Saccharopolyspora erythraea NRRL 2338: one gene and its partners. The protein of the gene in region 1 interacts with the protein of each later gene in a pairwise test. Links are inferred from orthologs where the notes say so. Each region holds a gene or a part of one and is shown in the gene's direction. Other genes may lie near its edges. The genes, in order: dnaE, SACE_RS33725 and SACE_RS01245.

Region 1 (10,599 bases):
CACACCGGACCCCAGCACGACCACGCCGCCCAGCAGCACGATGCCGTGGATGGCGTTGGTGCCCGACATCAGCGGCGTGTGCAGCGTGTTGGGGACCTTCGAGATCACCGCGAAGCCGACGAAGCCCGCCAGCACCAGGATCGCCAGATTGGCCAGGAACATCTACGCCTCCTCCTGACGTGTGACGCAGGAGGCCGCCAGCACCTCGTCGCCGAAGTCCGGTGCCAGGCGGCCGTCGGTCACCAGCAGTTCCAGCAGGGCGTGCACGTTCCTGGCGTAGAGCTCGCTGGCGTGCTCGGGCATCGAGGCGGGCAGGTTGAGCGGCGCGGCGATCGTGACGTCGTGGGCGACCACGGTCCGGCCCGGCTCGGACAGCTCGCAGTTGCCGCCGGTCGCACCGGCGAGGTCGACGACCACGCTGCCCGGCCGCATCGCCCGCACCGCGTCGGCCGAGACCAGCCGCGGCGCCGGTTTGCCGGGCACCAGGGCGGTGGTGACCACGATGTCGAAGCCGGCGATCGCCTCGCCGAGCCTGCGTTCCTGCTCGGCGGCCTCGTCGGCGCCCAGCGCGCGGGCGTAGCCGCCCTCACCGGTGGCGTCGATGCCCAGGTCGAGCCACTTGGCGCCGACCGAGCGCACCTGGTCGGCGACCTCGGGACGCACGTCGTAGCCGGTGGTGCGGGCCCCCAGCCGCTTGGCCGTGGCCAGCGCCTGCAACCCGGCGACGCCGACGCCGAGCACCAGCGCCGTCGCGGGTTTCACGGTGCCCGCGGCCGTGGTCAGCATCGGCAGGAACCGGGTCGACTCGCTGGCCGCGAGCAGGACCGCGCGGTATCCGGCGACGTTGGCCTGCGACGACAGGGCGTCCATCGACTGCGCCCGCGAGATGCGGGGGATGGACTCCATCGCGAACGCGGTGACCCCGGCCGCGCGCAGCCGCTCGGTGGTCTCCGGCTCGGTCAGCGGGGCGAGGAAGCCGATGAGGGTGGTCCCGGCTGCGAGCCTGCCGACCTCCTCGGCGGTCGGCGGGTTGACCTTCACCACGACGTCGGCCGACCACGCGTCGCCGATGCTCGCGCCGGCCTCGGTGAACGCCTCGTCGGGGATCAGGGCCCGCTGCCCGGCGCCCGCTTCGACCACGACGTCCAGCCCCAACGCGCGCAGCCGCTCCACGACCCCGGGGACCAGCGCCACCCGGCGCTCACCCACCAGCGACTCACCCGGCACGCCGACGCTGGGCCTGCTGCTCTGCTGTGCCGTCATCGCACCACATCCCGTGCTCATCGCTGGGAGGAACGATCTGTGTCACCCACCAGATGCCCACAGCGGCGGTCGCCGCGCAAGGGCACACGCCCATTCGGCCCCGTCCCCGCCCAGAAGTGTCCGACGAGATCCACTGCTCCGGCGAGAGCCGATCGTGGGTCATCGGCACGGTTGGTCTGCCGGTGACGGGCACCGCCTGCGTTCGCCCGCCGCGGGGCCGTGCCTGCCACCGCCGGACAAGCCTCGGCCGCCCGCGAGCAGGTGGTGTCGGTGAGCCTGCGCTGCGCCGGTCAGGGCTGCCTGCAACGCTCCATCGCCACCGCCCTGCTCTGCCGCGCCCGCGGAACCCGGCCGACCTGGTGCACCGGCGTGCGCACCCAGCCCTTCGCCGCTCACGCCTGGGTCGAAGCCGAAGGCCGGCTCATCGGCGAACCGCACCCGAAAGGCCACTACACGCCGCTGACCGTCCCGCCGACGGCGGCCGGGGCTACAGGTCGGTGATGTCCCAGGTGAGGGTGCGCTGCTCGTCGCCGGGGCGCGGAGTCCAGCGCACCGCGGACAGCTCGGTGCTGTCGGGCAGCACGTAGACGGTGTGACCGCCGGCGGTCTCGCCGGGCGGTACGCCGATGCGGTGCGGCGGCCGGGACGACAGCGACACCGGCGCCTTCGACACCGTCGAGCCGTCCTCGGCGACCAGCACCAGGTAGAGGTCGGGCAGCGAGGTGAACGGCATCGACCCGCGGTTGGTCAGCTCGGTGTGCACGACGACCGCGCGCTCGCCGTCCTGCAGCTGGTAGCCGGCGGCGGTGAACAGGAAGTCCGCCGGGTCGACGACCTCGACGAGCTGGATGGTGATCCGCTCGCCCTCCAGGCCCTCGACGTCGAGCTTGCTGCCGATCTTGCCGGTGCGCTGCGGCGGCTGCTTGTACTGCGCCGCGCCGCGCTGGTCGCCGCGCGCCCACGACGACGAACCCGGAGGTCCCCAGGTGTTCACCGGGTCCGGCGGCGCGGTCTGGGCGGGCACCTGCGGCCCGGCGGGGCCGCCGCCGGGCGCGAACGCCGGCGGTCCCGCGGGCGGCACGAACTGCTGCGGACCGCTCGGTCCGGTCTGCGTCGGGTGCTGGCCGCTGCCGCCGTAGGTCTGGTACGGCCCGCTGGGCTGGCCGTGCACCGGGTAGGACCCGCTCTGCGGGCCGACGGGGTAGGAGCCGCTGTGCGGCTGCGCCGGGTAGGGCCCGCTCTGCGGCTGCTGCACCTGGTAGGGGCCGCTGCTGGCCTGGGCGGCCTGCTGCGTCCACGCCTGCGCGGCGGCCACCGCCTTGCGGATCGCGTTCGGCTCGCACTCCACGCCGACGACCAGCGGCAGCCCCGTGGTGGACAGCGCCGCCAGGCGCGAGGCGACGTCGCGGACGTCCATCCCGAGCCGGCCGGCGATCTCATGCACCGCTGCGCGGCCCGTCTCGGCGACGACGCTGAGCAGACGAACGTCCACGGGATCAGGGGCAGCCACGTCGTGCCACGCTACCCGCTCCGGCCGATCACCGTGCGGAGGGCACTGACTTTCCCCCGCCGGCGCGAGAGCTGTCCTCGAACTCGCGTTGGTGGCGGTGCCGGTGGCGGAACCTCCGGCGTCCTCTGGCTCCGGGACCTTTTTCTCACGTATCACCCATACGCCGCGAAAATCTGTCCTCGCCACAGGACGCCTGCGGCGGTGCCGGTTGCGAGGGCGAGCCAAGCGGCTACGCCGCTTTCAAGATCAAAAGCAGGCTTTGTGGGCCGGACCCGGTCGGCGTGAGAGGCGCCGGACCCCGGGAGCGGGCCCCGCGCCGGACCGCCGGTGTGACGCACCGGAACGGATCCGCGCAACGCCAGGGGACATCGCCGATCCGGTCGGACGCTGGAGTTAGGCTTGCAACCTCCCGCCGGTACCGTTCGCGAAGGAGGCCCCTCCGTGCCCGTCGACCCCTTCGTCCACCTGCACGTGCACACCGAGTACTCGATGCTCGACGGTGCGGCGAAGGTCGGAGCGCTGTTCGCGGAGGCGCAGCGGCTGGAGATGCCCGCGGTCGGCATGACCGACCACGGCAACATGTTCGGCGCCGACGAGTTCTACCAGCAGGCGAAGAAGACCGGCATCAAGCCGATCATCGGCATCGAGGCCTACCTGGCGCCCGGCAGCCGGTTCCACAAGAAGCCGGTGTTCTGGGGCGAGGCCAAGCAGCGCGGCACCGACGAGTACGGCGAGGGCGGCGACGTCTCCGGTGCAGGTGCCTACACCCACATGACGATGCTGGCCCGCAACGCCACCGGGCTGCGCAACCTGTTCACGCTCTCCAGCCGGGCGAGCATGGAGGGCCAGTACCGCAAGCCGCGGATGGACCGCGAGCTGGTCGCCGAGTACGCCGAGGGCATCATCGCCACCACCGGCTGCCCGTCGGGCGAGGTGCAGACCAGGCTGCGCCTGCGCCAGTTCGACGAGGCGATGCAGGCGGCGTCGGACTACAAGGACATCTTCGGCGCGGAGAACTTCTTCCTGGAGCTGATGGACCACGGGCTGCCGATCGAGCGGTCGGTCCGGGAGGGCCTGCTCAAGATCGCCAAGGAGCTCGGCCTCAAGCCGGTGGCCACCAACGACAGCCACTACGTCACCGCCGACCAGGCCGAGTCGCACGGCGCGCTGCTGTGCGTGCAGTCGGGCAAGACCCTCAACGACGAGAGCCGGTTCAAGTTCGACGGCGACGGCTACTACCTGAAGTCCGCCGCCGAGATGCGGGAGTACTGGGACAAGGAGGTCCCCGGTGCCGCCGACAACACGCTGCTGATCGCCGAGCGCGTGGAGTCCTACGAGGACGTCTGGTCGTTCCAGGACCGGATGCCGCGCGTAACCGACGGCAGCGGCAAGACCGAGCGCCAGCTGCTGGAGGCCGAGGTCGAGCAGTACCTGCCGACCCGGTACCCGGAAGGCGCGACCCAGGAGTGCCTGGACCGGATCAAGGTCGAGCTCGACGTGCTCGACACCAAGGGCTACTGCGCGTACTTCCTGGTCGTCGGCGACCTCACCCGGTGGGCCAAGTCGCAGGGCATCCACGTCGGCCCGGGCCGCGGTTCGGCCGCGGGCTCGCTGCTGGCCTACATCCTGCACATCACTAACCTGGACCCGCTGGAGCACGGCCTGATCTTCGAGCGGTTCCTGAACCCGGAGCGCGACTCCCCGCCCGACATCGACCTCGACTTCGACGACCGCCGCCGCGACGAGGTGCTGCAGTACGCGATCGACAAGTACGGGCGGGACAAGGTCGCCCAGGTCATCACCTTCGGCAAGATCAAGACCAAGGCCGCGATCAAGGACTCCGCGCGGGTCCACCACGGCCAGCCCGGCTTCGCCATCGCCGACAAGATCTCCAAGGCGCTGCCGCCGCCGATCGCGGCCAAGGACATCCCGCTGTCGGGCATCGTCGACCCGCAGCACGAGCGCTACGCCGAGGCCGCCGAGGTCCGCAACCTCATCGAGACCGACCCGTCGGTGTCGCAGATCTTCGACACCGCGCGCGGCCTGGAGGGGCTGATCCGCAACGCGGGCGTGCACGCCTGCGCGGTCATCCTCTCGTCGCAGCCGCTGATGGGCACCGTGCCGCTGTGGGCGCGCGACGACGGCTCGATCATCACCGGGTGGGACTACCCGTCGTGCGAGGCCATCGGCCTGCTGAAGATGGACTTCCTGGGGCTTTCCAACCTCACCATCCTCGGCGACGCGCTGAAGATGGTGAAGGCCAACCACGACCGCGAGATCGACCTGTCCAACCTCGGGCTGGACGACGCGAAGACCTACGAGCTGCTGGCGCGCGGTGAGAGCCTGGGAGTGTTCCAGCTCGAAGGTGGCGGCATGCGGGAGCTGCTCAAGCGCATGCAGCCCACCGAGTTCGCCGACATCGTGGCCTGCAACGCGCTGTACCGGCCGGGTCCGATGGAGGTCAACGCCCACAACGACTACGCCGACCGCAAGAACGGCAAGAAGCCGGTCGAGCCGATCCATCCCGACCTGGACGAGCCGCTCAAGGACATCCTGTCCGAGACCTACGGTCTGATCGTCTACCAAGAGCAGATCATGGCCATCGCGCAGAAGGTCGCCGGCTACAGCCTCGGGCGAGCCGACATCCTGCGCCGCGCGATGGGCAAGAAGAAGAAGGAGGTCCTGGACCAGGAGTTCGAGGGCTTCCAGGCGGGCATGCGGGAGCAGGGCTTCCGCGACGAGGCCATCGACAAGCTGTGGGCGACGGTCCTGCCGTTCGCCGGGTACGCGTTCAACAAGTCCCACGCGGCCGGTTACGCCCTCGTGGCGTACTGGACGGCCTACCTCAAGGCCAACTACCCGGCCGAGTACATGGCCGCACTGCTGACCTCCAACGGCGACAACAAGGACAAGATGGCCGTCTACCTGGCGGAGTGCCGCCGGATGGGCGTGAAGGTGCTGTCGCCGGACGTCAACGACTCGCTCAACGACTTCACCGCCGTCGGCTCCGACATCCGCTTCGGGCTCAGCGCCGTCCGCAACGTCGGCTCCAACGTGGTGGCCTCGATCGCCAAGGTGCGCGAGGACAAGGGCCGCTACAGCTCGTTCACCGACTTCCTGGACAAGTCCGAGACGGTGGCCTGCAACAAGCGGGTGATCGAGTCGCTGATCAAGGCGGGTGCCTTCGACTCCCTGGGCCACACCCGGATGTCGCTGGCCCAGCACCACGAGGCGGCGGTGGACGCGGTCATCGGGCTCAAGCGCCAGCAGGCGCTCGGCCAGTTCGACCTGTTCGGCGGCGGGGACGACGCCGGCGGCGAGGAGTCGTCGTCGCCGCTGGCGCACCTGCAGTTCACGCCGGACGAGTGGCCGCGCAAGCAGATGCTCTCCTACGAGCGGGAGATGCTGGGCCTCTACGTCTCGGCCCACCCTCTGGACGGGGCCGAGCGGCTGCTCGCGCCGTACCAGGACACCGGCATCGCCGAGCTCGTCGGCGGCGAGCGCGAGGCGGGCAAGGACCAGGTCAAGATCGCCGGGATGATCTCGGGGATCCAGCGCCGCATCAACAAGAACGGCCACCCGTGGGCGATCGTGACCCTGGAGGACCTCGACGCCAGCGTGGAGGTGCTGTTCTTCCCGAAGTCCTACGAGATGTTCGCCGACTGCCTGGTCGAGGACACCGCGATCGCGGTGAAGGGCCGCATCAACGAGCGCGAGGGCACCATCAGCATCTTCGCCTCCGACGCGGTGCCGGTGGACATCTCGGCGGCCGAGACCGACCCGGGAACCAGCCCCGCGTTCGTGATCAAGGTGCCGGCGAGCAGGGTGGACCGGTCGCTGGTCGCCGAGCTCAAGCGCACCTTGCAGGCGCACTCGGGCACGGTCCCGGTGCACGTGAAGCTGCAGGGGCCGCGCGGGGTCACCCGCCTCGCGCTGTCCAGCGACTACTTCGTGTCGACCGAGAACGGGCTGCAGGGCGAGCTGAAGGGGCTGCTCGGCGCGGGGTGCTTCGAGACGGTGCTGTGAGCCGGCGCGGGGCCGCGAGTCCGCTTCGCGCCCCGCGTCCGCTTCGCCTCCGCGGAAGCTGAGAGTGCTTTCAGCGACCGCGTGACAACCGTCAGTGATATGGGTTAACTGGAGACCGGCCGCCAAAACGCCGAGCTCGGAAGGTTTGCCCATGACCACCGGTGAAGTGCCCGACTTACTGGCTTTCGACGACGCCTTCGCGCAGGACCGGCACAACCGGTACGCGCGGATGCGCGAGGAGCCGGTGCAGCGCATCCGCACGGTGAACGGCCTCGACGCGTGGCTGATCACCCGCTACGAGGACGTCAAGCAGGCGCTGCTGGACCCCAGGATCGCCAAGGACTTCGGGCGCACCCAGCAGATCATCGAGAAGAGGCTGGCCGACGCCGAGCGCAGGCCGGGGTTCTCGCCCGACCTCGGCCCGCACATGCTCAACACCGACCCGCCGGACCACACCCGGTTGCGCAAGCTGGTGGTCAAGGCGTTCACCGCGCGGCGGGTCGAGGGCCTGCGGCCGCGGATCGAGCAGATCACCGACGACCTGCTCGACCGCCTGGCGGGCCGGTCCGAAGTGGATCTGATCGACGAGTTCGCGTTCCCGCTGCCCATCACGGTGATCTCGGAGCTGATGGGCGTGGAGGACTCGCGGCGCGACGACTTCCGGTCGTGGACCAACGTCCTGGTCGACGGGTCGCAGCCGGAGGCGCAGGCCCAGGCGTCGGTGGCGATGGTCGAGTACCTGACCGAGCTGATCGCCAAGAAGCGCACCGAGCCCGGTGACGACCTGCTGACCGCGCTGCTGGAGGCGGTCGAGGACGGCGACCGCCTCAGCGAGGGCGAGCTGATCGCCATGGTGTTCCTGCTGCTGGTCGCCGGGCACGAGACGACGGTCAACCTGATCGGCAACTGCGTGCTGTCGCTGCTGGGCAACCCCGACCAGCTCGCCGCGCTGCGCAACGACCCGTCGCTGCTGCCCGGCGCGATCGAGGAGACCCTGCGCTACGAGAGCCCGGTGGCGAACGGCACGTTCCGGCACACCGCCGAGGCGGTCCGGTTCGGCGACGTGGTGATCCCCGAGGGAGAGCTCGTCTGGGTCGCGCTCGGGGCGGCGAACCGGGACGGTGAGCGCTTCGAGGACCCCGACCGCTTCGACATCACCCGGGAGACCACCGGGCACGTCGCCTTCGGCCACGGCATCCACTTCTGCGTGGGCGCCGCCCTGGCCCGGCTGGAGGCCCAGATCGCCGTCGGCAGGCTCCTGGAGCGCTTCCCGGACCTGCGGATGGCCGCGTCGCCGGACGACCTGCGGTGGCGGTTCAGCGTCCTGATGCGGGGCCTGGAGAAGCTGCCGGTCCGCCCCGGCGCCTGAGTCAGAGGCTGTCTCTGGACTCACCTTGCTTGGCGGTTGCGGTGGCGGAACCTCAGGCGCTCTCGGACTCCGGGATCCTTTTCACCCATACGCGGCGAAAAGGCTGTCCTCGTCAGAGAGCGCCTGAGAACCCGCGGCGGTGCCGGTTGCGGGGATGGGCCAAGCGGCTGCGCCGCTTCAGAAATCAAAGATGGGCTCTCAAGTCCCTCCGGCTCTGAGGTTCCGCCGAGCCGTCGCGCTGACCGCGGTCAGCGCGACGGCGCTCGCCGTCCCGAGCGCAGGCTGAGCATGGCGACCGCCGCGCCGGCCAGCGCGCAGGCGAGTCCGGCCGTCATCGTCGCGCTCTGAGCCTGGGTGAAGGCGAGCCGGGCGGCGTCGGCCAGCGCGGCGCTGGTGCGCTCGTCGGCGAACGACAGGGTCGCGGCGAGCGACGTGCTCGCGTCGTGCGGCACGCCGGTGGGTAGGAAAGCGCGGTAGGCGGTCGAGAGCAGGCCGCCGAGCACCGCCACGCCGAAGGCGATCCCGAGCTGCTGGTGGGTGTCGTTGAGCGCCGAGCCCATCCCGGCGCGGTCGGCGGGCACGGCGCCCAGCGCGGTGCTGGTGGCCGCCGGTCCGGCGAAGCCGGTCCCGAACCCGCAGAGCAGGAGCCCGAACGCGATGTGCGGCTGGCCGCTGTCCGGCCCGAGCGCGGCCAGCACGCCGAACCCGGCGGCGGTGACGGCGAACCCGGTGACGATGCATGCCCGGTAGCCGATCCGGGCAGGTGCCCGGGCTCCCAGCGCCGAGCCCACCACGCTCCCGGCGGCCAGCGGCAGGGCCGCCATCCCGGCCACCACCGCGCTGTGGCCGCGCACCAGTTGCAGGTACTGGCTGAGGACGAACAGCGTGCTGCCGGTGGCCACCGCGATCAGCGCGATGGCCGAGCTCGCCCCGGCGAACCGGCGGTCCCGGTACAGGCCGAAGTCGACCATCGGCGCGCTCGCGCGTCGCTGGCGCACGCCGAACCAGGCCAGCGACACCACAGCCAGTGCCGTGGCGGCGAGCACCGGGGTCGCGAGCGCGCCGCGCTCCGGCACCGCGATCACCGCCCAGACCAGGGCCACCATCCCGGTGGTGACGAGCACCGTGCTCGGCAGGTCGGGCGCGCCCGCGGCCGGATCACGCGACTCGGGCACCAGCCGGACGACGCCTGCCAGCGCCACCGCCACGAAAGGCAGGTTGACCAGGAAGATCCCAGCCCAGCTCCACAGGTCCACCAGCGCGCCGCCCAGCAGCGGCCCCAGCCCGAGGGCCACCGACCCGACCGCCGTCCACGCGGCGAAGGCCTTCGGGCGTTCGTGCGGCGGGAAGACGCGCACCATGATCGCCAGCGTCGCGGGCATCACCAGCGCCGCACCGACTCCCATGGCCGCGCGCATGCCGATCAGCCACCAGACCGACGGGGCCAGCGCGGCGCCCGCCGAGGTCAGGCCGAAGACGACGAGCCCGGCCACCATGACGCGGCGCCGTCCGCACCGGTCGGAGAGCGCGCCGGCGGCGACCAGCAGGCCGCCGCACACCACGACGTAGGAGTCGAGCACGGCCTGCAGCTCGCCCGTCGAGGCGTCGAAGGTCCGCCCGATCTCCGGGATCGCCACGTTGAGGACCGTGTTGTCGATGACGATCACCAGCAGCGCCGCGCACAGCGCCACCAGGATCAGCCATCGCCGAGGGTGCCCCTGGTCGCCGGTCTGCGGCTGAGGCCGCTGTTCCCGTTCTCGCTGCCTTCCGGTCACTCGCGGCCTCCCGGTCCTCGAACGCTGTTCGATCGTGACCATACACTGTATGAGAAATCGATGCCTGTGCGCTCGCGGGTACGCTCCCGCCATGACCGCGAAGTCGAAGACCTCGACGTCCGAGGGTGCTCCCGGTGCGGTGTGGTTCCGCCCGGAGAAGCAGTCGAGGACGAAGCCGCTGCTGACGCAGGACAAGATCGTCTCCGCGGCCGTGGAGCTGCTCGACCGCGACGGCGTGCGGCAGCTCAGCATGCGCAAGCTGGCCGACCGGCTGCAGGCGCACGCGACGAGCCTGTACTGGCACGTGTCGACCAAGGACGACGTCCTGGACCTCGCCCTCGACGCCGTGTTCGGGGAGGTCCGGCTGCCCGTGGAGTCCGGCCCGTCGTGGCGCGACGACATCATCGCCTTCATGGCCGAACTGCGGCGCGTGCTGCTGGACCACCCGTGGGCGGCGGCCCTGGCGAGCACCCGCCCGCTGGCCGGCCCCAACGCCCTGGCGCGCTCGGAGTTCGTCTACGCCGCGCTGGCGGCGGCAGGCTTCGGCCGCGCCGACGTCCTGGCGGCCGGGGCGGCGGTCTCCAACTACGTCATCGGCTCGGTGTCGGCGGAGTCGGTCTGGCGCCACCAGGACGAGGCGGGCACCCGCTCCGCCC
Region 2 (9,349 bases), 1.3 Mb from region 1 along the record:
CTCTTGGCGCTCGGCTTGCCCGCCGCGGTCGCCTTCTCGGCGGAGCCGGACTTCTCCGACTCGCCGGTCCTGGCGGCCGAGGTCTTCGCGGCGGCCTTGCGGGCGGTGCTGCGCGTGGCGGAAGCCGCCTTCGAACCGGCGGCCTTGACCGTCTCGGCGGCCTCGTCGGCGGCCTGCTCGGTCTGCCTGGCGGCCTTCTCGCCGTAGGAGCGGGCGCCGCGGGTCACCTTGCCGAGCACGTCGTCGGCCAGCACGCGGACCTCGCCGACGACCTCCTCGACCCGGCCCTGCGCGGTCTCAGCCTGCTTGCGCGCCTGCTGGACCTGCGGCTGCAGGCGCTCCAGCGCGCCCTCGCCGCGCTCGGCGAGGTAGTCGTAGAGCTTGACCGCGGACTGGGTGTAGGCGTCGAGCCGCTTGCGCAGCTCGGCCGGGTCGAGCTGCCCGCGCAGCTCGTTGAGGTCGCTCGGCAGGTCGGCGCGCGCGGACTCGGCGCGATCGTTCAGCTCGGTGCGGATCCGGGTCAGGGTGTCCACGACCGCCTGGGCGGCGAGGTCACCGGCGCCGAGCGCGGCCAGCAGCGGCTGACGCGCGTGCTCGACGGCACCGCCGAAGGCCAGGGCGGCCTGCTCCCGCATCTTCTGGACGTCCTCGGACTTGGGCAGTGTGGGCATGGCGATCACTCCTCGGTTTGCGGTTGCGCGGCGTCTGCCGTCGCGGAGGTCGTCCCCTCCGGTGCCCCGTCAGCCGCTGCGGGGCCGCCTTGCTCGCGCCGGAAGGTGCCGTAGATGTCCAGCAGCACCTGCTTCTGCCGCTCGTTGAGGTCGGGGTCGGCGAGGATCGCGTCGACCACCGGACCGCCCTCGCGGCGCTCCAGGATGCCGGCCTGCACGTACAGCGCCTCGGCGGAGATCCGCAGCGCCTTGGCGATCTGCTGGAGGATCTCCGCGCTCGGCTTGCGCAGCCCGCGCTCGACCTGGCTCAGGTAGGGGTTGGACACTCCGGCGCGCTTGGCCAGCTGCCGCAGCGAGATCTGGGCGTTGCCGCGCTGCGTGCGGATGTAGGCGCCGAGATCGCTGACCGCCTGGTTCACGGCCTTGTTGACCGTTTTGTCCACGCGTTCCATCTGCGATCACCTTTCCGGTCGAAATCCACGATAACCAGGCATGCTAGCTACTGCAAGCACACAGCTTGCACCTATCGGGCGTGATTGCTACCACTGGCGGGTGATTTGCCGGCGCAGCGCCTTGCGCCGACCGGAGGAGGCGGGCGAGGGCGGAGCGCACAGGTGGGCTCCTCTGGCATGCCGATGGCCGACCAGCGCGCGAGAAGGCCGCGCATCACCGCTCGGCGGTGGCCTCGCGGGGCCCGGAGACGCGAACCGGGCGCGAGCCGTGCGGCTCGCGCCCGATGCCGAAGCCCTGCCGCCCCGACGCAAAAGCCCTGCTCCCCCGACGCCGAAGCCTGCTGCCCCGATCCCGAAGCCTGCTGTCCCGACGCCAAAGCCCTACTGCCCCGACGCCAAAGCCCTATGGGCGCAGGCGCCCATCGCGCAGGCGCGGATGGCGAAGCCCCGCGCCCCTAGGTGCAGGCGCACATGCAGAACGGGTGACCGGCGGGGTCCGCGTAGACGCGCCAGCTCGCGTCGAGCTGGTCCTCCGGCTGCGGCAGCGGCGTCGCGCCCGCCGCGAGCGCCCGCTCGTGCCCTTCTTCGAGCGTCTGGACCCGGACGTCGAGGTGGGCCATCTGCGGCCGCTCCCGGCCGGGCCAGGTCGGAGGCTGGAAGTGCGGGTCGCGCTGGAACGCCAGCGGAGCCCCGCCCGCCGGGTCGGCCAGCTCGACCCAGTCGTCCTCGGACTCGGCCTCGTCGATCTCCCAGCCGAGCAGCCGCCCGTAGAAGGCGGCGAGCGCGCGCGGGTCGGGGCAGTCGAGCGCGAACGCCGCCAAGCGCAGCGCTGTCGAAGTGGACGCCGTCATGGTTCTCCTCGCTCTCGGTCAGTTGAGGCAGCCGCGGGGCGCGGGTCCCGGATCCACCGCGGCGCCCGGCCGCAGTTCCCGGACCGCCATCGCCCACCAGTTGGCGAAGCGGTCGAGCCAGACAGGACGAAGCCTGCCGCCCTCCCGCAACGCGCGCTCGATGTCGGCCTGAGCCGCGGCCTCCGCGGAGCGGCGCCGGTTCGACTCGTCCCGGAGCGGGAACTCGATCGGGAACGCGTTCATGTCGCCTCACCAAACCTGTGTATTCGATTAGAAGGTTACTAACCTGTGAGACGAGTATGGGGGTTAGCGAACCGAGGTGCAACCTCCTATTGGCCTACGATGGTGTTCGTGAACAGCGATGCTGTCGCGCCCGAGGTGGTCCGGCCGCCCGCTCAGCAGGCCGCCGCCCTCGATGCCGACCGCGACCTCGAACTCGTCCTGAACTTCCTCAACACATGCGACGTCGAAGCCGGAACCGACGTCCTGGACGATCCGGAGCACTGGCGCCGATGGTGCGCCGAGCGGGGGCTCGGTGCGGCGCCGGAGTCGACCGCGGCGCGGGAGATCCGCTACTCGATGCGCGCGGCGATCTCCTGCTCCGCACCGGCGGCGCTCGTCGCGCCGGCCTGGCAGGTGCAGGTCGAGTTCCGGGCGGGAATCCCGGTGCTCACCGGCGCCGACGCACTCGGGGACGTGCTTGTCGCGGCGACGCACCTGGTGCACACCGGCTACTGGGACCGCATCAAGATCTGCCCGGCCGAGAACTGCCTCTGGGCGTTCTACGACCGTTCGAGGAACCGCTCGCGCACGTGGTGCTCGATGCGGGTCTGCGGCAACCGGGAGAAGGCGCGCTCCTGGCGCGAACGCCACTCGGGCTAGCGCCGCAGGCCGCGGCGCGGCCCTCCCGCTCGCTGCGCCTCAGAGGAGCAGTTGCGAGATCGTGTAGATGGCCAGGCCTGCGAGTGCGCCGACGACCGTGCCGTTGATGCGGATGAACTGCAGGTCGCGGCCGACCTGGAGCTCGATCTTGCGCGAGGTCTCCTCGGCGTCCCAGCGCTCGACGGTGTCGGTGATGAGCGTGGTGATCTCGGCCCGGTAGTTCGACACGACGTAGACCGCCGCGCCCTCCAGCCAGCCGTCCACCTTGGCGCGCATCTCGGGCTCCTCGACCAGGCGGCGGCCCATCGAACGCAGGCCTTCCCGCACTCTGACCCGCAGTTCGCTGGAAGGGTCCTCGGCGGCGTCGAGCAGCATCTTCTTGGCCGTGCCCCACGCCGACGAGACCAGGTTCTGCACCTCGGGGTGCTCCAGCACCTGCTGCTTGATCTGCTCGGCCTTGGCCATCGTGCGCGGGTCGTGCTGCAAGTCGTCGGCGAACTCGACCAGGAAGCGGTCGACCGCCTTGCGCATCTGGTGCTCGGGGTCGGTCTTGACCGCCCACGCGAACGACAGCACCTCGGCGTAGATCTTGTCGGCGACCATGGTGTCGAAGAACTTCGGCGACCAGGAGGGCGCGCGCTGGCTCACCACGCGCAGCACCGTCTCGTGGTTGTCGCGCACCCAGTCGTAGGCGCGGTCGCAGACGAGGTCGACGAGCTTGTGGTGCGAGCCGTCGGCGAAGACCTGGCCGAGGATGCGTCCCAGCGGCGGACCCCACGGCTGGGCGAGGACCTTGCGCACGACCGCCTGCTCCAGCACCGCCTGCACGTCCTCGTCGCGCAGGACCTGGACCGCACCGCGCACCGCGGTGGCGAGTTCCGAGGTGACCCGCTCGGCGTGGTCCCGCTCGCTGAGCCATCCGCCGAGCCGCTTGCTGATCTCGGCGCGGCGCAGCTTGTCGCGCACCACGCGCTCGGACAGGAAGTTGCTCCCCACGAAGTCGCCGAGACTGCGCCCGAGGGTGTCCTTGCGGGTCGGGATGATCGCGGTGTGCGGGATCGGCAGTCCCAGCGGACGGCGGAACAGCGCCGTCACCGCGAACCAGTCGGCCAGGGCGCCGACCATGCCCGCTTCAGCCGCCGCCCGGATGTAGCCCGCCCAGGCCGCCCCGCCGTTCTCCTGCCACCGGGCGATCACGTAGATCAGGGTCGCGACCAGCAGGAACGCGCCGGCCACGGCCTTCATCCGCCGCAGGCTCCGGCGCTTCTCCTCATCGGATACCGCAGTACGCTGCACGCTTCGATTGTGGCAGTGTCCAGGACCGAGCCTCGCGACACCGCCCGTAACGGACATTCCGGACGCCGGATCCGACACGGCCACGGCCGACCGCAAGCAGCAGCCTCGCGGAGACCTCGCGGACTCGTTGCGGCACGGCCACAGGCGACCGACGCAGCTCCCGGGAAGGCTCAACCCTTGGACACTGGTGTGCTGGGCGGACGCCGAGCGGCGCCCGGAGCCAGGCTGAGCGACTGCGGGCGGAGCGGTGCGCCTGTGCCCGTCGCGGGCACAGCAGCGCGGCGGCGCCCGTCGCCACGAAGGCGCCCCGACGACTGCCACATCCATTCCCAGGGACGGGTCCGCCGAGGCCGGTCAGCGGTGCGAAGCCGCACGTTCGGCATCTGCTGATCGCGGGCGGTTTCGACTACGCTGCGGCAACGTGCGTACTCCTGCTCTCACCTCCCGCCTCCGACCGTTCACTTCCACGATCTTCGCGGAGATCACCGAGCTCGCGAGGCGGACCGGGGCGGTCAACCTCGGTCAGGGCTTCCCCGACACCGACGGACCCGAGGGCATGCTCAGAGTCGCGCAACAGGCGATCGCCGACGGCGTGAACCAGTACCCGCCGGGCGCGGGCGCGCCCGAGCTGCGCGGGGCGATCGCCGCGCACCGCCGCAGTCGCTACGACATCGAGCACGACCCCGAGGGCGAGATCCTGGTGACCGTCGGGGCCACCGAGGCGATGTCGGCCGCGATGCTCGCGCTGGTAGAGCCCGGCGACGAGGTCGTGCTGATCGAGCCCTACTACGACGCCTACCCCGTCGCCGTCGCGATGGCCGGCGGCGTGCGCCGGACCGTGCCGCTCACCCAGGGGCCGGACCACCGCTTCGTGCTCGACGTCGACGCGCTGCGCGCGGCGGTCGGGCCGCAGACCCGCGCGCTGGTGCTGAACTCTCCGCACAACCCCACCGGCACGGTTTTCACCGACGACGAGCTGGCGGCGATCGCCGACGTCTGCCGCGAGCACGACGTCATCGCCATCACCGACGAGGTCTACGAGCACCTGCTGTTCGACGGGCGCAAGCACAAGCCGCTGGCGACCCTGCCGGGCATGACCGAACGCACCCTGTCGATCTCCAGCGTCGGCAAGAGCTTCAGCGCGACCGGGTGGAAGATCGGGTGGGTCTGCGGACCGCGGGAGCTGGTCGCGGCGGTGCGCGCCGCCAAGCAGTTCATCACCTTCGTCGGCGGTGCGCCGTTCCAGCCGGCCGTCGCGCACGCGCTCCAGCACGAGCTCGACTGGGCCGAACAGCTGCGGCTGGACCTCCAGCGCAAGCGCGACCTGCTCTCGAGCGGTCTGGCCGAAGCGGGCTTCGACGTGCTCGCCAGCGAGGGCACCTACTTCATCTGCGCCGACGTTCGCCCGCTGGGCTTCAGCGACGGGGCGCAGCTGTGCCGCGAGCTGCCCGAGCGGATCGGGGTCGCCGCGATTCCGGTGCAGGTGTTCTGCGACCACCCCGACGCGACCAGGCACCTGGTTCGCTTCGCGTTCTGCAAGCGCGACGAGGTCCTGGACGAGGCCGTCGAACGGCTCCACAAGCTGCGCTGACATCAGCGTCCTCCGTATCCGAGGCACACGAACCCGGATTCGCCGTGTGCTGCCTGCGCCTGGGCCAGCGCCGTCGCCGGCGGCACCCCGCGCCGCAGCGCGGAGTGCAACGCGACCATGACCTCGGCCGTGCGTTCGTCCGGCACCGGGATCACGCTCGCGATCACCGTCGCCGTGCCGCGGCCGAGCAGTGCGGCAGCCAGCCCGCTGAGCTGGTCGCATGGGCTGATCGCCGACTGGCCGACCTCGCACGCCGAGAGCACCACGGTCGTCGGGCCGCGGTGCAGGCGGTCCAGGTCGTAGCCGTAGAGCGGACCGTCGGCGAGGTCGAGGCAGGAGAGCAGCGGTTGGTCGCTGCGGAAACGGCCGTGCGCGGCGACGTGCACGGTGCCCGCTCCGTCCACTGTGTCCAGAACGCGTTCGGCCGTCGCGTCCGCTCCCGTGAGCAGTTCCCCACCTGCCGCAGCATGCAGGTCGGTGACCTCGCGCTCGGCATGCTCCAGGCCGGGCCCCGCCACCCAGACCTGCCGGGTCGCGGGAGTCGTCTCGGCGATGTCGGCCGCTCCGCGCAACCAGCACCGCAGCGAAGGGGCGACGGTCACACCGCGTCCATGCAGCGGCGGTAGCGCCGCCCACGGAAGCGCGTGCAGGCTTCCGGTGGGCACGACCACGAGCGGGCGCCCCCGTTGCAGTTCGTCGGCGACCGGCCCCAGCACCCGCTCGGCGATGATCTCGGCGGACCCGCGCACCCAGCCGTCGAACATCGCGCGGACCGTGCTGTCGGGCTTTTCCGCCTGCCTGGACAGGAAGTTGCGCAACCTCTCCACCTCGGCCACCACAGCGGACTCGTCTGCCAGCGCGTGCAGCCGCACCACGCCATCCACAATGGACACCGCGCGCAGTCGACCGTCAACGGTGAAGAAGTTGAGCAGCACCGCATCGCCGAGTTCGCCGACGACGTCGCCGAGTTCCCAGCGGCCCCACGCACCTTCGGTGGCACCGTTGACGAGCATCGCGCGACGGCGCACCCGGCCTTCCAGCTCCTCGACCCGCCGCAGCGCGCCACCGTTCCTCGAACCACGTGTGTCAGCCACCGCCGCGCGCAGCTCGACCAGCGACCGGCGCAGTTCCGGGTCGGCGGGTGGTTGCAGCGCCCGGCGCTGCAACGCGCTGGCGCGTGCGCATTCTGTCCAGCGCAACACCAGCTCCGGATCGCCGACGCGCAACGCCGCGGTCACCGCCGTGTCCGCGAGGTCGGCTGCCAGTCCGAAGGTGTGCACCCGCAGCTCGAACGCCGCCATGGGAGCCGCGTAGTTCTCGACCGCCCGCAACCCGCTCCGGCACGCGGCGAAAAGCCCCGGCAGGTCGCCTACCTGCTCGGCCAGCAGCGCCCGGGCGTGCCAACCGACCGCGAGCTGCGACGCACCCGCCCGCGGGTCATCGCTCGAGGCCGCCGCGAGGGCCAGCAGCTTGCGCGACAGTGCGGGCATGCCGGCCCCGCCCGCCACGCGACCCGCGACCAGCCACAGCTCCGCGGCCGCCGCGGACCAGCCGAAACCGGCGCACACCACGCCCGCCCGTCGCGCCGCGACCAGGGCATACCGCGAGCGGTGCCCGTTGCGGAGCTTCGCCTGCCACTCGGTGGCCGCCGCGAGCGCCACCCAGGCGGGACGCCGCTGTGCGCGGAACAACCGCCGGGCCTCACCGGCGGCTTCGACAGCGGCCCGCGCGTCGCCGTCCCGGAGGGCGCACCCGGCGAGGGCGAGCCTGGTCTCGGCCAGCCGCACAGCCCGTCCGCGGGCGGCCAGCCGGTCCGCCGCCCGCTCCATCTCGGTGCGCGCCTCAGCGGTGAGCCCGGCCGCGGCGAGCGCCTCGGCGCGGTCGACCAGCGCCTCCGGGTTCGACTCGGTGTCGAGGCCCATCGACAACGCCGCCGAGTACAGCCTCAGCGCCCTGGGCAGGTCGCCGGCCCGGAACGCCACGCAGCCGCGGTTGTGCCTGCAACCGGCGGCCCGTCCGGGCTGATCCGCCGAGGCGAAGATCCGCTCGGCGCGAGCCAGGTCGGTTTCGGCTTCTTCCAGGCCGTTCGAGTACATCCACGCGAGCCCGCGTCCGAGCAGCGCGTTGGCGACCCACCGCAGGTCCTCCTTCGACCGACGCTCGTGCGAGTGTTCGGGCTTCTCATGCGCGGAGTCCTCGTTCCCGGAGACCTGGTGCGCGTCCAACTGCGCCAGCGCCTCGGTGAGCTGGGTGATCGCCTCGGGGAACCGGTCGTTCTGGCAGTACAGCAGCCCGCGCAGGCACACCGCGCGCCGTCGGTCCCGCCCGCGCAGCCGTGGTTCGGCGGCGACGAGGTGCTCCCAGCAGGCGTCGGTCATCCCCCGGTCGAACTCGATCCAGGCGAGGGTCAGCCGGAACTGGGCCTCGCGCTGCTCCAGCCCACCGCGCCGCGCCGCCGTCAGCCCCAGCCGCGCGTGCTTGCGCGCGTCCCGCAGCCTGCCCCGCTCGACCTCCGCGATGGCGGCGACGTGCCTGGCCAGCACCCGGAACTCGACGTCGCGAACCGGATCCGACAGCCAGCGCTCGGCGTGGCGGAGGGCCTCCTGCGGAGCTGTGCTCGCACGCGCCCGCCACCGCAGCGCGGTCTCGATCCTCGTCTCGCCGTCCGCACGGACGGCAGTCCCGGCGCTCAACAGACCAGCCAATCCGCGACGGCGGCAGCGGACCGCTCCTGCCGGAACACCACGCTCAGCGGTCCCCGGGGCACGTCGTCCACCGCGAACCCACCGCGTTCGTCGAGCGCACCGACGCTCTCGCCGGTGGCGTGCCGGAGCACGACGTCACCGGCGGGGGCGCTGTGCCCGGGACGGCCGAGCACCAGCCCCACCGCGCGGAACAAGCCTTCCGCGACCGGGATCAGGTCCATCTCGAGCATCCGCCCGGGCATCGCGAACGTGAGCACCCTGGTCTCGCCCATGCCCGCGCGCCGGGTCCTCGCCGGAGCGTCCGCCGAGTCGCCGATCAACCGCAGCGCCGAGCCGCCGCCCGACCACTTCCGCGACGCCGCCGCATAGGCGGCCTCGACGAGCCGCCGCGGCGCCGGATCGCAGGCCTCGAACAGGTCGCGCAGGACCCGCAGTTCGGCCGGAGGTCGCACCCTCATCGCACAGCCCTGCCTTCCACGGACGTACCGGCTCGCCGGTGGAGAACGGAGTGGACGGACAGTCCGGACCGATCAGCCGGCTCTCCCGCGTGCCGATCGCGTTGCGCGGCACCGGGCAGCGGTTCTCGCGCGGAGATCGCGCATGAGACCGGGGCCGGCCGAACCGGGCGGTCAACATCGTCCGGCGCAGGGTGGACGCGCTGCCGGACAAGTGGTCGAGCACGGCCTCGGGTCCCGCGAGCAAGACCACCAACGCCAGAACGCGACACCGTGCCGAGGACGTAGGCTCCGGCGCCGCCACAGCTCTCCAGCAGGAACATCACGCCGCCTCCTCCGCTCCGCCGAGCGAGGTCATCCGCTGCCGGAGCAGCGCCAGGCACCTGCTGCGCTTGGGCCCGATGGTTCCGCGCGCCATGCCGAGCGCCTCGCTCACCTGCGCGTAG
Region 3 (9,596 bases), 6.2 Mb from region 1 along the record:
CGGCGCTGGAAAACCGGCTGTCGGACGGCTAGTTGCCGACCTGCCGGAAGAACGTCACCAGCCCGTCGATCACGAAGCCGAGCCAGCTGGCCGCCGTCTGCACCCAGCCGGCGGCCTCGCTCGGGTACTTCACCACCACGACCACCAGCGCGACGGCAACGGCCCATCCGGCCAGCTTCCGCAGAACCCCGCCGCCGTTCTGCACCATCGGGAGCGCGTTCTTGCCCATTGCATCCTCCTGCGTTGAGTCCGTGAACCGTCAGCGCTAGTCCGATTTGGACTGTGCTGTTCCTGTGGTTGCTCACGCCTCAATGGAACCGCCAGGAAATGCAGGACAACAGGGCACACAAGGGGGCACACTTGCACACTCGGTGGACACACGAGGAGCACAGGGATGGCATACAACGAGCAGTTAGCTGCCCTGATGCGCGAGGCCGGGTTCCTCAAGGAAGACGGCAGCGTCGGGCTGAAGGTCTTCGCGCGGGCCGCTGGCCGTCATGCGGGCAAGACCTTCACACACACCTACGTTCAGCGCTGGCTGAGCGGCATGGTTCCGCGCGACCCGCAGGTACGAAAAGCCGTTGCACAGGCCCTCAGTGAGCGTCTTGGTCGTCGTGTCGGCCTTGAAGAGGTCGGTTTCGCCTCGGGCGAGACGATGCCCGCTGATCTCGGCCTTTCGTACCCGACCAAGGCATTGGACGGAATCGCGGCGGTCACCAGTCTGTGGCGCGCTGATCTGGACCAGGCGTCGGCTCTGCTCGTTGCGCCGGCCAACGTCGCGGCTTGGAACGAAGCGTCGCTCTCTTGGCTGGTCGCAGCACGTCACGACATGGTCAATGGCACCGGAAAGCGTCGGGTTACTACGGCGGACATCACTGGCCTCCGCAGCATGACCGACATGTTCGATCGGCTCGACGGGCAGCACGGAGGAGGCCATGCCCGGCGAGCGCTGATCGAATTCCTGGGGACTGACCTCGGCGGCCTGCTCCGCGGTTCGTACGACGACAAGGTCGGGCGGGAGCTGTACAAGGCCGCAGCTCAAGCAACGCTGCTCGGTGCCTGGATGTCCTACGATGCTGGGCTGCATGGCTTGGCGCAGCGCTACTTCATCCAGGCGCTCCGCTTGGCGGACGAGTCAGGGGATCGGCTCCTTGGCGCGAGCATCCTCGACGCCATGAGCCACCAGGCGACCTTCCTGGGTAACTACCGCGAGGCAGCGAACCTTGCTCGTGCGGCGCGGATGGGAACCGCGAGCTCGGGATCAGCCAGCGCTGCCGCGCACTTCTACTCGATGGAGGCTCGCGCCCTGGCTCGGCTTGGAGAGGCGGCTGACTGCGATAGGGCAATGGCTGCCGCGGTCCGCGAGTTCGAGCGGCGTAAGCCTGACGACGATCCCGCAGACTGGTTCGGATACTTCAACGAAGCTGAGCTAGCGGCCGAACTCGGCCACTGCAACCGTGATCTCGGTCGAGCGGTTGACGCTACGACGTACGCTACCCAATCACTTGGGCCAGTGGAGAGCGGATATGTGCGTAGTGATTTCTTCGTGACGATGGTTCTCGCCGACGCATACCTCGATCAAGGAGAAGCGGAAAAGGCTTGCGAAGTAGCGTTGGGTGCGCTCGAAATCGGTGAACAGCTCAAGTCCGCCCGATGTGAGGCATACGTCGGCGAGTTCCGACAGCGTCTTTCAGGTGTTGGTAGCAGTGCGGTCGTCAAGGACTTCGTCGATCAGGTTTCAGGTACTCGACTCTGGACGCCAGAAGACGCTAGAAGGGCGCCCAGTCGTGACGCGACCCTCCTGACCTGAGCGACTCCACCCGCTTGCGGACCTCGGCGGCAGCCTGCATATCCGTCCCCGCCTTACCGCACAGCCAAAGCGTCATTGCGACTTCGCGGTAGTCGGCGAGAACCCGATATCCGGGCCACGTCATGATGTCGTAGCCATAGACCTTAACGAAGGTTCGATACTCGTCTTCGGTGTGCCAACCGAAGCGCTCATAGAACAGCGCGGTTTGAACTAGATCCCACTCGCGCGGTCCCGTCGCGAAGCTATCGAGATCGATGAGTATCGGCTGGCCCGCGCGATCGAGGATGACGTTCCCTACGTTCGCGTCTCCGTGGATCACGCCGGGGGTAAGGTCGAATTCGAGACGCTCGTACTGGTCTCGAATCGACAAGATTCGGTTTTCCAGGAATTGTGCATCCGCGCGGTCGAGGTTGGCCAGGTCCCCGATCTGCGCATCCAGCTTCGCGAGCGGCCGTATCTCCGGCAGGTGCAACGACGACGGCGCGTCGAGCGAATGGAGTCGCCGGATCAGCTCAGCGACCTGGTCGAGCGGTGCGTACTCCTCCCGCTCCGAGGCCGACTCCCAGAAGGTCGTCACCAACCCGCGGGACCTCACTGGCTGGTCGACGTCGAGCGCGCGCGTCGCTGGGTAGCCTTCGCCGCTCAGCCATCGAGCTACCTGAACCTGCATCCGTGCGTTCTCGATCGACTCGCCGTTGCGCGCGATCCGTACGATCACGGGCTCTGAGAGCCGGTAGACCGCGTTCGAACCGATGCGGATCAGCTCCGCTCCGGCAGCGTCCAGTCCTACGGCGGCGCATGCGGCGTTCAGGGCGTTCTGCGCGGTTTCCCTAGTCAATGCCACGGTTGGCGTCATCCCTTCACTAGCTCCTCGAACGTACATCTCTGCAAGGCGTCGCCCCTCGGGCGATCGCTGGAATATGGGGGTCCGCTCGGGTGCCGGCGTGAGGCATCTAGGCGCTAGATGGCTGGCCAGGACGCGTGTGAGGTTCTAGCGCCCCCTCTAGACCTAGAGGGGGCCCGTCTAGGTCTAGAGGGTCGTCACGTCGACTGTCCCCGGAACCCGGTCCGGGCTGGAACAGGGGGGGGCTCAGGTCGTCGAGCACGGCTCGGCGGATGCTGGTTGAGGCTAGGGAACCGGGGGGTGTCGTTGGCGGAGAATGGATCTCAGGAGGCGCTGAGAGCGCCGTAGAGCGCTCAACGGGCGCCCCCGTGTGGTTTGGGCTGGGCGAGTGCCCGTAGGGCACCGGGCACGGGCGGCCGACGGGGTCTCAGTTGGGGTCTCAGTTCGCCCCCGTGCGAACCACCCCCACTGTTCCAGCCATTGCGCTGACCAGCGATGACGTACCGGTTCGGACGGCTCCGAACCGGTACCACCGGAATTGGAAATCGTGTTGGGTTAACAGCCCTCACGGGTTCGAATCCCGTATCCTCCGCCAAACCGGAGCCCCGGAGCGCATCGCGCCCGGGGCTCCGTCGCGTTCAGGGGCGGGTTCTGCGTTCGGGGTCGCGGTCCGCGGCGCTCGCGTGCCGTGAGGGCGGCTGACGGTGTTTTGGCTGCTGCGGCGCAGGTTCCCGGCTGCTGGAGCGCTTCGCCGGACCGGGCGGCGGGGCCTTCGTGAAGCCGTGGGGGCGGCGGGTTACACTTAACGCGGACCTCGTGCGGCGTCCATCCTGTGAACTCCCCCAGGGCCGGAAGGCAGCAAGGGTAAGCGGGCTCTGGCGGGTGCACGGGGTCCCCTTACTTTCCTGGGCCGGGTCACCGGGCTCGTCCCTCGACAGCACTGTCGGCACCACCGCGTAGGGTCTCGACCGTGGCGCTCGCCCTTTACCGCAAGTACCGGCCGGCGACCTTCGCTGAGGTCGTCGGGCAGGAACACGTCACCGAACCGCTGCGGACCGCGCTCGCGTCCGGGCGCATCAACCACGCATACCTGTTCTCCGGCCCGCGCGGCTGCGGCAAGACCTCCAGCGCACGCATCCTCGCCCGCTCGCTGAACTGCGCGCAGGGCCCGACCGCCGACCCGTGCGGCGAGTGCGACTCGTGCGTGGCGCTCGCGCCGGAGGGCGGCGGCAGCGTCGACGTCGTCGAGCTGGACGCGGCCAGCCACGGTGGTGTGGACGACACCCGCGAGCTGCGCGACCGCGCGTTCTTCGCGCCGGCCCAGTCGCGGTACCGGATCTTCATCATCGACGAGGCCCACATGGTCACCACGCAGGGCTTCAACGCCCTGCTGAAGATCGTCGAGGAACCGCCGGAGCACCTGATCTTCGTCTTCGCCACGACGGAGCCGGACAAGGTGCTCACCACCATCAGGTCCCGGACGCACCACTACCCGTTCCGGCTGATGCCGCCCGGCGTCATGCGCGAGCTGCTGGAACGGATCTGCGACCAGGAGAGCGTGCGCGTCGAGCCCGCCGTGTACCCGCTGGTGCTGCGCGCGGGCGGAGGCTCCGCGCGCGACACCCTCAGCGTCCTGGACCAGCTGCTGGCCGGCGCGGGCGAGGAGGGCGTCACCTACGAGCGCGCCGTCGCGCTGCTCGGGGTCACCGACGTCGCGCTGATCGACGACATGGTCGACGCGATGGCCGCCGCCGACGGCGCGGCGGTCTACGGCACCGTGGACCGGCTGGTGGAGGCCGGGCACGACCCGCGCCGCTTCGCCTCCGACCTGCTCGACCGGTTGCGCGACCTGGTGCTGCTGAACGCGGTCCCCGACGCCGACCAGCGCGGGCTCATCCAGGCGTCGGGCGACGAGCTGACCAAGATGCAGCAGCAGGCCGAGCAGCTCGGAGCGGCGACCCTGTCGCGCTTCGCCGAGATCGTGCACACCGGCCTGGCCGACATGCGCGGTGCCACCGCGCCCCGGCTGCTGCTCGAGCTGCTCTGCGCCCGGATGATGCTGCCGACGGTGTCGGACTCCGAGGTCGCGCTGCTGCAACGGCTCGAGCGGGTCGAGCGCCGGATGACCATAGCGCCGGAGGGCGGCGCGGCCGAAGCGCCCGCCGGCCAGCCCGCGGACCAGGACGCCGGGGGACGACCGCGGCGGGTCTTCCAGCGTCCGCACGAGCGTGCGGCGCAGGCAGCGGAGCAGCCGACCCAGGCCGGCCAGGGCGCTCAGGACGGCCAGGCCGGTCAGGGGTCTCAGGCCGGTCAGGACTCCCGAGCTGGTCAGGACTCCCGGGTTGGTCAGGGTGAACAGCCTTCCCAGGCCGGCAGGCAGGCGGCTTCGGACGCGCAGCCAGGGTCTCCGGGCGGGCAGCCCGGCCCTTCGGCCGCACAGCCCGGCCCTTCGGCCGCGGCCGGGCAGCAGTCTCCCGCCGGGCAACCGACGCCGGAGGCGTCGGCCCGGCCCGCCGGCGCGGAAGCTCCGGCTCCGGCGCAGCCGGAGCGCCCCGCGGCGGCGGAGCCGCCGGGGCGGCCCGCGCAGCGGGCGCCGCAGGCGCGCCCCGGCGCGCCGGACGCGGCGGCGCGGGATGCCGCTGCGCAGCAGCGGCCCGCGGCGGAGCAGCAGGCCGCGCAGGCCGGGGCGAGCGCGGGAGCGCACGCGGGGCGGGACACCGCCGACGTGCGGAGGCTGTGGACCGAGGTGCTGCGGGCGGTCGCCGAGCGCAACCGGCCGACGCAGGCGCTGCTGCTCAACGCCACCGTGCAGGACATCCAGAGCGGCACGCTGGTGCTGTCGATGCCGACGTCGGGCCTGGTCAAGCAGTTCGCGCAGCAGCGGAGGCTGGACTTCGTCAAGGACGCGCTGCGCGCGGTCCTCGGCGGCGAGTGGGAGATCCGCTGCGTCGAGGCCGGGGCAGCGCCGCCGGCCGCGCCGAGCCGGCCCGCCCAGCCGCCCCGCCAGGCCCCGCAGCGCCCGGCCGAGGAAGCCCCGCAGCGCAAGCCGTCGGCGGACTGGTCGGCGAACAAGCCGAACCCCCAGCAGGGGCAGGGCGGCAAGCCGGAGAACTCGCAGGCGCAGCGCAACGCGTCGCAGGGCAGGCAGGCCGGCAACGGTCGCCGGGCGCCGGCCGACGACATCCCGCCGCCGCCCGAGCCGCCGGACGAGGAGCCCCCGCCGGAGGACTACGTCCCGCCGTCGCGGCCCGCCCGCCAGGCCCCGCCGCCTCCTCCGCCGGTCGATGAGGAGGAGGACGAGGAGGCCATGATGGCCGACTCGACCCCGGCCGACGAGGTGATGGCCTCGCGGCCCGATCCGGAGGAAGCCGCCGTCGAGCTGTTCGCCAGCGAGCTCGGCGCCCGCCGCATCGACGACTGAGCCAAGGCCGAACGACGGCTCGGGTCGGGCCTGTTGACGGTTGGGGCTGGCCTATCGATGGCTGGGGACCGGCCCATCGACAGTTGGGCCCGGACTATCGATCGGCCGGGGCCGGGCCCGTTGCGAGCGGTCCAGGCCGGTCACCGAGGTCATCGACGACCAGTGCGTGGAGCGCGACCGCCTGACGGCGCTGATCGACGACCTCGTCGAGTCCCGCCGCGGCCTGGACGAGCTGATCGACCAGACACGCGCCGACGCCGCAACCGCCTGACCGGCGGGCGCGGGCGGCTACCGGCGGAGGTGGCGCAGCAGGAAGGCGAGCGCGCGCGGGTAGGCGTCGAGGCGGTTGACCCGCTTGGCAAGGCCGTGGCCCTCGTCGGCGTAGACCAGCAGCTCGCACTCGATTCCCTTCGCCCGCACGGCCTGCGCGAGCTGCTCGGCCTCCGACAGCGGGACCCGGGGGTCGTTGGCGCCGTGCAGCACGAACAGCGGCGCCGAGATCGCGTCCGCTCGGGTCAGGGGCGATGCCTCCCGCAGGAAGTCGGCGTCGTCGCGCAGCGACCCGTACTCGCGCTCGCGGTGCGCCCGCCGGTAGGCGGCGGTGTTCTCCAGGAACGTCAGCAGCGACGAGATCCCGACGATGTCCACGCCCGCCGCCCACCGCTCTGGCTGGAAAGCCAGTCCGGCCAGAACCATGTAGCCGCCGTAGGAGCCGCCCCAGAGCGCCGCCCGGGACGGGTCGAGCCCGAGCGAGGGCAGCCAGTCGTGCAGGGCAGCGAGGTCGTCCACAGCGGACAGCCGCCTGCGCACGTCGTCGGCGGAGTACCAGCGCTTTCCGTAGCCGGTGGAGCCGCGCACGTTGGGCACCAGCACGGTGTGGCCCTGGTCGACCAGCGCTTGCACGATCGGGTTGAACGCCTGCACGGACTGGGCTTCCGGCCCGCCGTGGACGAACAGGACCGACGAGCCCGCGACGTCCGGCGGCGGGTTCTCCGGCGCGTAGACGAAGCAGGGCACCTGCTCGCCGTCCGGCGTCGGCACTCGGTGGGCGGTCGGCGGCACCGGACGCGCGGAACCGAGCTGGGCGGCCGAGTCGGTCAGGGCGCGGACCTCGCCGCCGGAGTCCAGCAGCAGCGCGTCTCCGGGGGTCGCGGTGGAGCTGTACGACAGCGCCGCGAAGCGGGAGTTCGGCGACCAGACCGGCGCCGGCAGCGGGTAGGTGCACCAGCCGTCGCCGGGTAACCGGACGTCCCGGCGCACGGCACCGGTGGCCGCATCGTGCAGCGCGAGCCGGGCTGCGCCCTCGACGTTGGCCTGCACCAGCAGCGTCGAGCCGTCCGGGGCGAGCCAGCCGGTGAGGTCGTGCTCGTCGGAGGTCACCAGCCAGCGCCGCTCGCCGGTCCGCGGGTCGATGCGGGCCACGCCGGTCCGGTCGCGGTCGAGGTTGGTGGTGACGACGAGCGCGGAGGCGTCGGGCAGCCAGCGGACCCCGGTGTGCCGGGCGTGCGCGTCCGCGTCGGTGAGCTCGGTGACCTCCTCGTCGGCGGTGACCGGCATGGTGTCGACGAGGATGATCTGGTCCGACAGCGGCTTCTCGGCGGGCACGGTCACCGCGAGGTAGCGGCCGTCCGGTGAGGACGCCGCCTCCAGCACCATCCCGCCGCGGTCGTAGACCACCTCTTCCGCGCCGGAGGTGGCGCTGCGTACCACGACGTCGAAGTCCACGCCGTTGCGGCGGTTGGTCGCGTAGACGACCCGGCCGGGCAGCACGTCGAGCAGCCGGTGCACGTAGCGGGAGTCGTGGACCAGCGGCCGCAGGTCGCGCATGGTCGCGGGCCCGGTCCGGGGCACGTCCAGGGTGAGGAGGGAGAGCTGGCTGCGCTCGTCGCCGTCGGTGTCGTGCTGCACGACCACCGCGCGCTCGCCCGGCAGGTAGCGGCCGCTGACCGCCCCGGGCAGCGCGGTGAGGGCGCTGACCTCGCCGCCGGCGATCTCGGCGAGCTGCACCGAGCCCGACTCGTCGGACCCGGCCAGCACCCGGCCGCTGTCGTCGACGTCGAAGGCCCGCCGGCTTGTGCACCCGAGCAACCGCACGATGTCCAGCCTCATGCCGCCACCATTTCACGGCCGGCGCGGCGGTCCCAGCGGCCGTGCGGGCCTTCCACGCCCCGCTCCCGGGCGGCGCGGACACGTCTAGGCTGGGTGGGGTACACAGCGGTGACTAGGAGGACCAGCGGTGCAACCAGGTGGCCAGCCGAACATGCAGCAGATCATGGAACAGGCGCAGAAGATGCAGCAGCAGCTGATGACCGCGCAGCAGGAGCTCGCCGAGGCCGAGGTCAGCGGCAGCGCGGGCGGTGGCCTGGTGACCGCGGTGGTCAGCGGTTCCGGTGAGCTCAAGTCGGTCGCGATCGACCCGAAGGCGGTCGACCCCGACGACACCGACACCCTCTCCGACCTGGTGGTGGCGGCGGTGCGCGACGCCAACCGGGCCGCCCAGGAGCTGCAGCAGGAGAAGATGGGCCCGGTGACCGGCGCGCTCGGCGGCGGGCAGGGGCTGGGCGGGCTCGGCCTGCCGGGACTGTGAGCGGCACGTGTACGAGGGTCCCGTCCAGGACTTGATCGACGAGCTCGGCAGGCTGCCGGGCATCGGTCCCAAGAGCGCGCAGCGGATCGCCTTCCACCTCCTCGCGGCCGAGCCCGCGGACGTCACCCGGCTGCAGGAGGTCCTGCAGAAGGTGAAGGAGGGCGTGGTCTTCTGCGACATCTGCGGCAACGTCTCCGAGGAGCCGACGTGCCGCATCTGCCGCGACGCCCGGCGCGACCCGGCGGTGGTCTGTGTCGTGGAGGAGCCCAAGGACGTGCTGGCGGTCGAGCGGACCAGGGAGTTCCGCGGCCGCTACCACGTGCTCGGCGGTGCGCTCGACCCGCTCTCCGGGGTGGGACCCGACCAGCTCCGGGTGCGCGAGCTGCTGACCAGGATCGGCCGCGACGAGATCACCGAGGTGATCATCGCGACCGACCCCAACACGGAGGGCGAGGCCACGGCCACCTACCTGGTCCGCATGCTCCGCGACTTCCCGGGCCTCAACGTCACCCGCCTGGCCTCCGGCCTCCCCATGGGCGGCGACCTCGAGTTCGCCGACGAACTGACCCTGGGCCGTGCCCTGTCCGGGCGTCGGGCTGTTTGAAGCGCCAGATGGCGCTTCAAATGGCGCGCCAGCGCCATCCGGCCGAAGGACGGGTCCGAAGCGCCAGATGGCGCTTCGGATGGCGCTCCGCGCCATCCGGCCGAAGGACGGATGCAGGACTCCGGTGGCGAAAGTGTGATGGGGACGGCCCGTACCAACTCGGCCGAATGGCCGGTGACGGGCTGTCCTTCTGGAGTGCTTCCTTTCTGATGCATCAGTCCGCACATCCTCGCTCTGAACAGGGCGTCCGGCCTTCGGCCGGACGGCGCGAGGCGCCATCGGAAGCCCCATCGGGGGCTTCCGACACCGCTGCCCTGGTTCGCGCCGCCG

What was found.
Region 2: the proteins of dnaE (region 1) and SACE_RS33725 interact in binary tests that used the Escherichia coli proteins (3 or more experiments, as listed by UniProt). The link is inferred for Saccharopolyspora erythraea NRRL 2338 from one-to-one orthologs.
Region 3: the proteins of dnaE (region 1) and SACE_RS01245 interact in binary tests that used the Escherichia coli proteins (3 or more experiments, as listed by UniProt). The link is inferred for Saccharopolyspora erythraea NRRL 2338 from one-to-one orthologs.

The regions. Positions count from the first base shown.
Region 1 is NC_009142.1:6,522,490-6,533,088, reverse strand. What follows is about bases 2,905-6,999. They hold dnaE (DNA polymerase III subunit alpha), read left to right. Parts: upstream 2,905-3,214; coding sequence 3,215-6,799; downstream 6,800-6,999. Other genes in these bases: SACE_RS27860 (cytochrome P450 family protein), read left to right, coding at 6,951-6,999. In the rest of the region: SACE_RS27885 (NAD(P) transhydrogenase subunit alpha part 2), read right to left, coding at 1-162; SACE_RS27880 (Re/Si-specific NAD(P)(+) transhydrogenase subunit alpha), read right to left, coding at 163-1,263; SACE_RS27870 (AsnC family protein), read right to left, coding at 1,751-2,773; more of SACE_RS27860, read left to right, coding at 7,000-8,168; SACE_RS27855 (MFS transporter), read right to left, coding at 8,417-9,943; SACE_RS27850 (SACE_5812 family transcriptional regulator), read left to right, coding at 10,035-10,599. UniProt on the Escherichia coli protein: DNA polymerase III is a complex, multichain enzyme responsible for most of the replicative synthesis in bacteria. This DNA polymerase also exhibits 3' to 5' exonuclease activity. The alpha chain is the DNA polymerase catalytic subunit.
Region 2 is NC_009142.1:7,805,992-7,815,340, forward strand. What follows is about bases 3,814-6,658. They hold SACE_RS33725 (pyridoxal phosphate-dependent aminotransferase), read left to right. Parts: upstream 3,814-4,573; coding sequence 4,574-5,743; downstream 5,744-6,658. Other genes in these bases: SACE_RS33720 (DUF445 domain-containing protein), read right to left, coding at 3,814-4,101; SACE_RS33730 (CHAT domain-containing protein), read right to left, coding at 5,746-6,658. Also shown: SACE_RS33695 (hypothetical protein), read right to left, coding at 1-671; SACE_RS33700 (helix-turn-helix domain-containing protein), read right to left, coding at 677-1,123; SACE_RS33705 (VOC family protein), read right to left, coding at 1,579-1,974; SACE_RS33710 (hypothetical protein), read right to left, coding at 1,993-2,217; SACE_RS33715 (CGNR zinc finger domain-containing protein), read left to right, coding at 2,317-2,856; more of SACE_RS33720, read right to left, coding at 2,896-3,813; more of SACE_RS33730, read right to left, coding at 6,659-8,436; SACE_RS33735 (hypothetical protein), read right to left, coding at 8,433-8,906; SACE_RS33740 (RNA polymerase sigma factor), read right to left, coding at 9,226-9,349. UniProt on the Escherichia coli protein: Shows aminotransferase activity with methionine and histidine as substrates, and to a lesser extent also with phenylalanine.
Region 3 is NC_009142.1:282,048-291,643, forward strand. The notes cover bases 3,258-6,349. They hold SACE_RS01245 (DNA polymerase III subunit gamma and tau), read left to right. Parts: upstream 3,258-3,624; coding sequence 3,625-6,075; downstream 6,076-6,349. Outside these bases: SACE_RS01225 (GntR family transcriptional regulator), read left to right, coding at 1-32; SACE_RS01230 (hypothetical protein), read right to left, coding at 29-229; SACE_RS38955 (NsdA family TPR-like regulatory protein), read left to right, coding at 395-1,810; SACE_RS01240 (phosphotransferase family protein), read right to left, coding at 1,770-2,666; SACE_RS01250 (S9 family peptidase), read right to left, coding at 6,364-8,184; SACE_RS01255 (YbaB/EbfC family nucleoid-associated protein), read left to right, coding at 8,336-8,662; recombination mediator RecR, read left to right, coding at 8,670-9,266. UniProt on the Escherichia coli protein: Part of the beta sliding clamp loading complex, which hydrolyzes ATP to load the beta clamp onto primed DNA to form the DNA replication pre-initiation complex.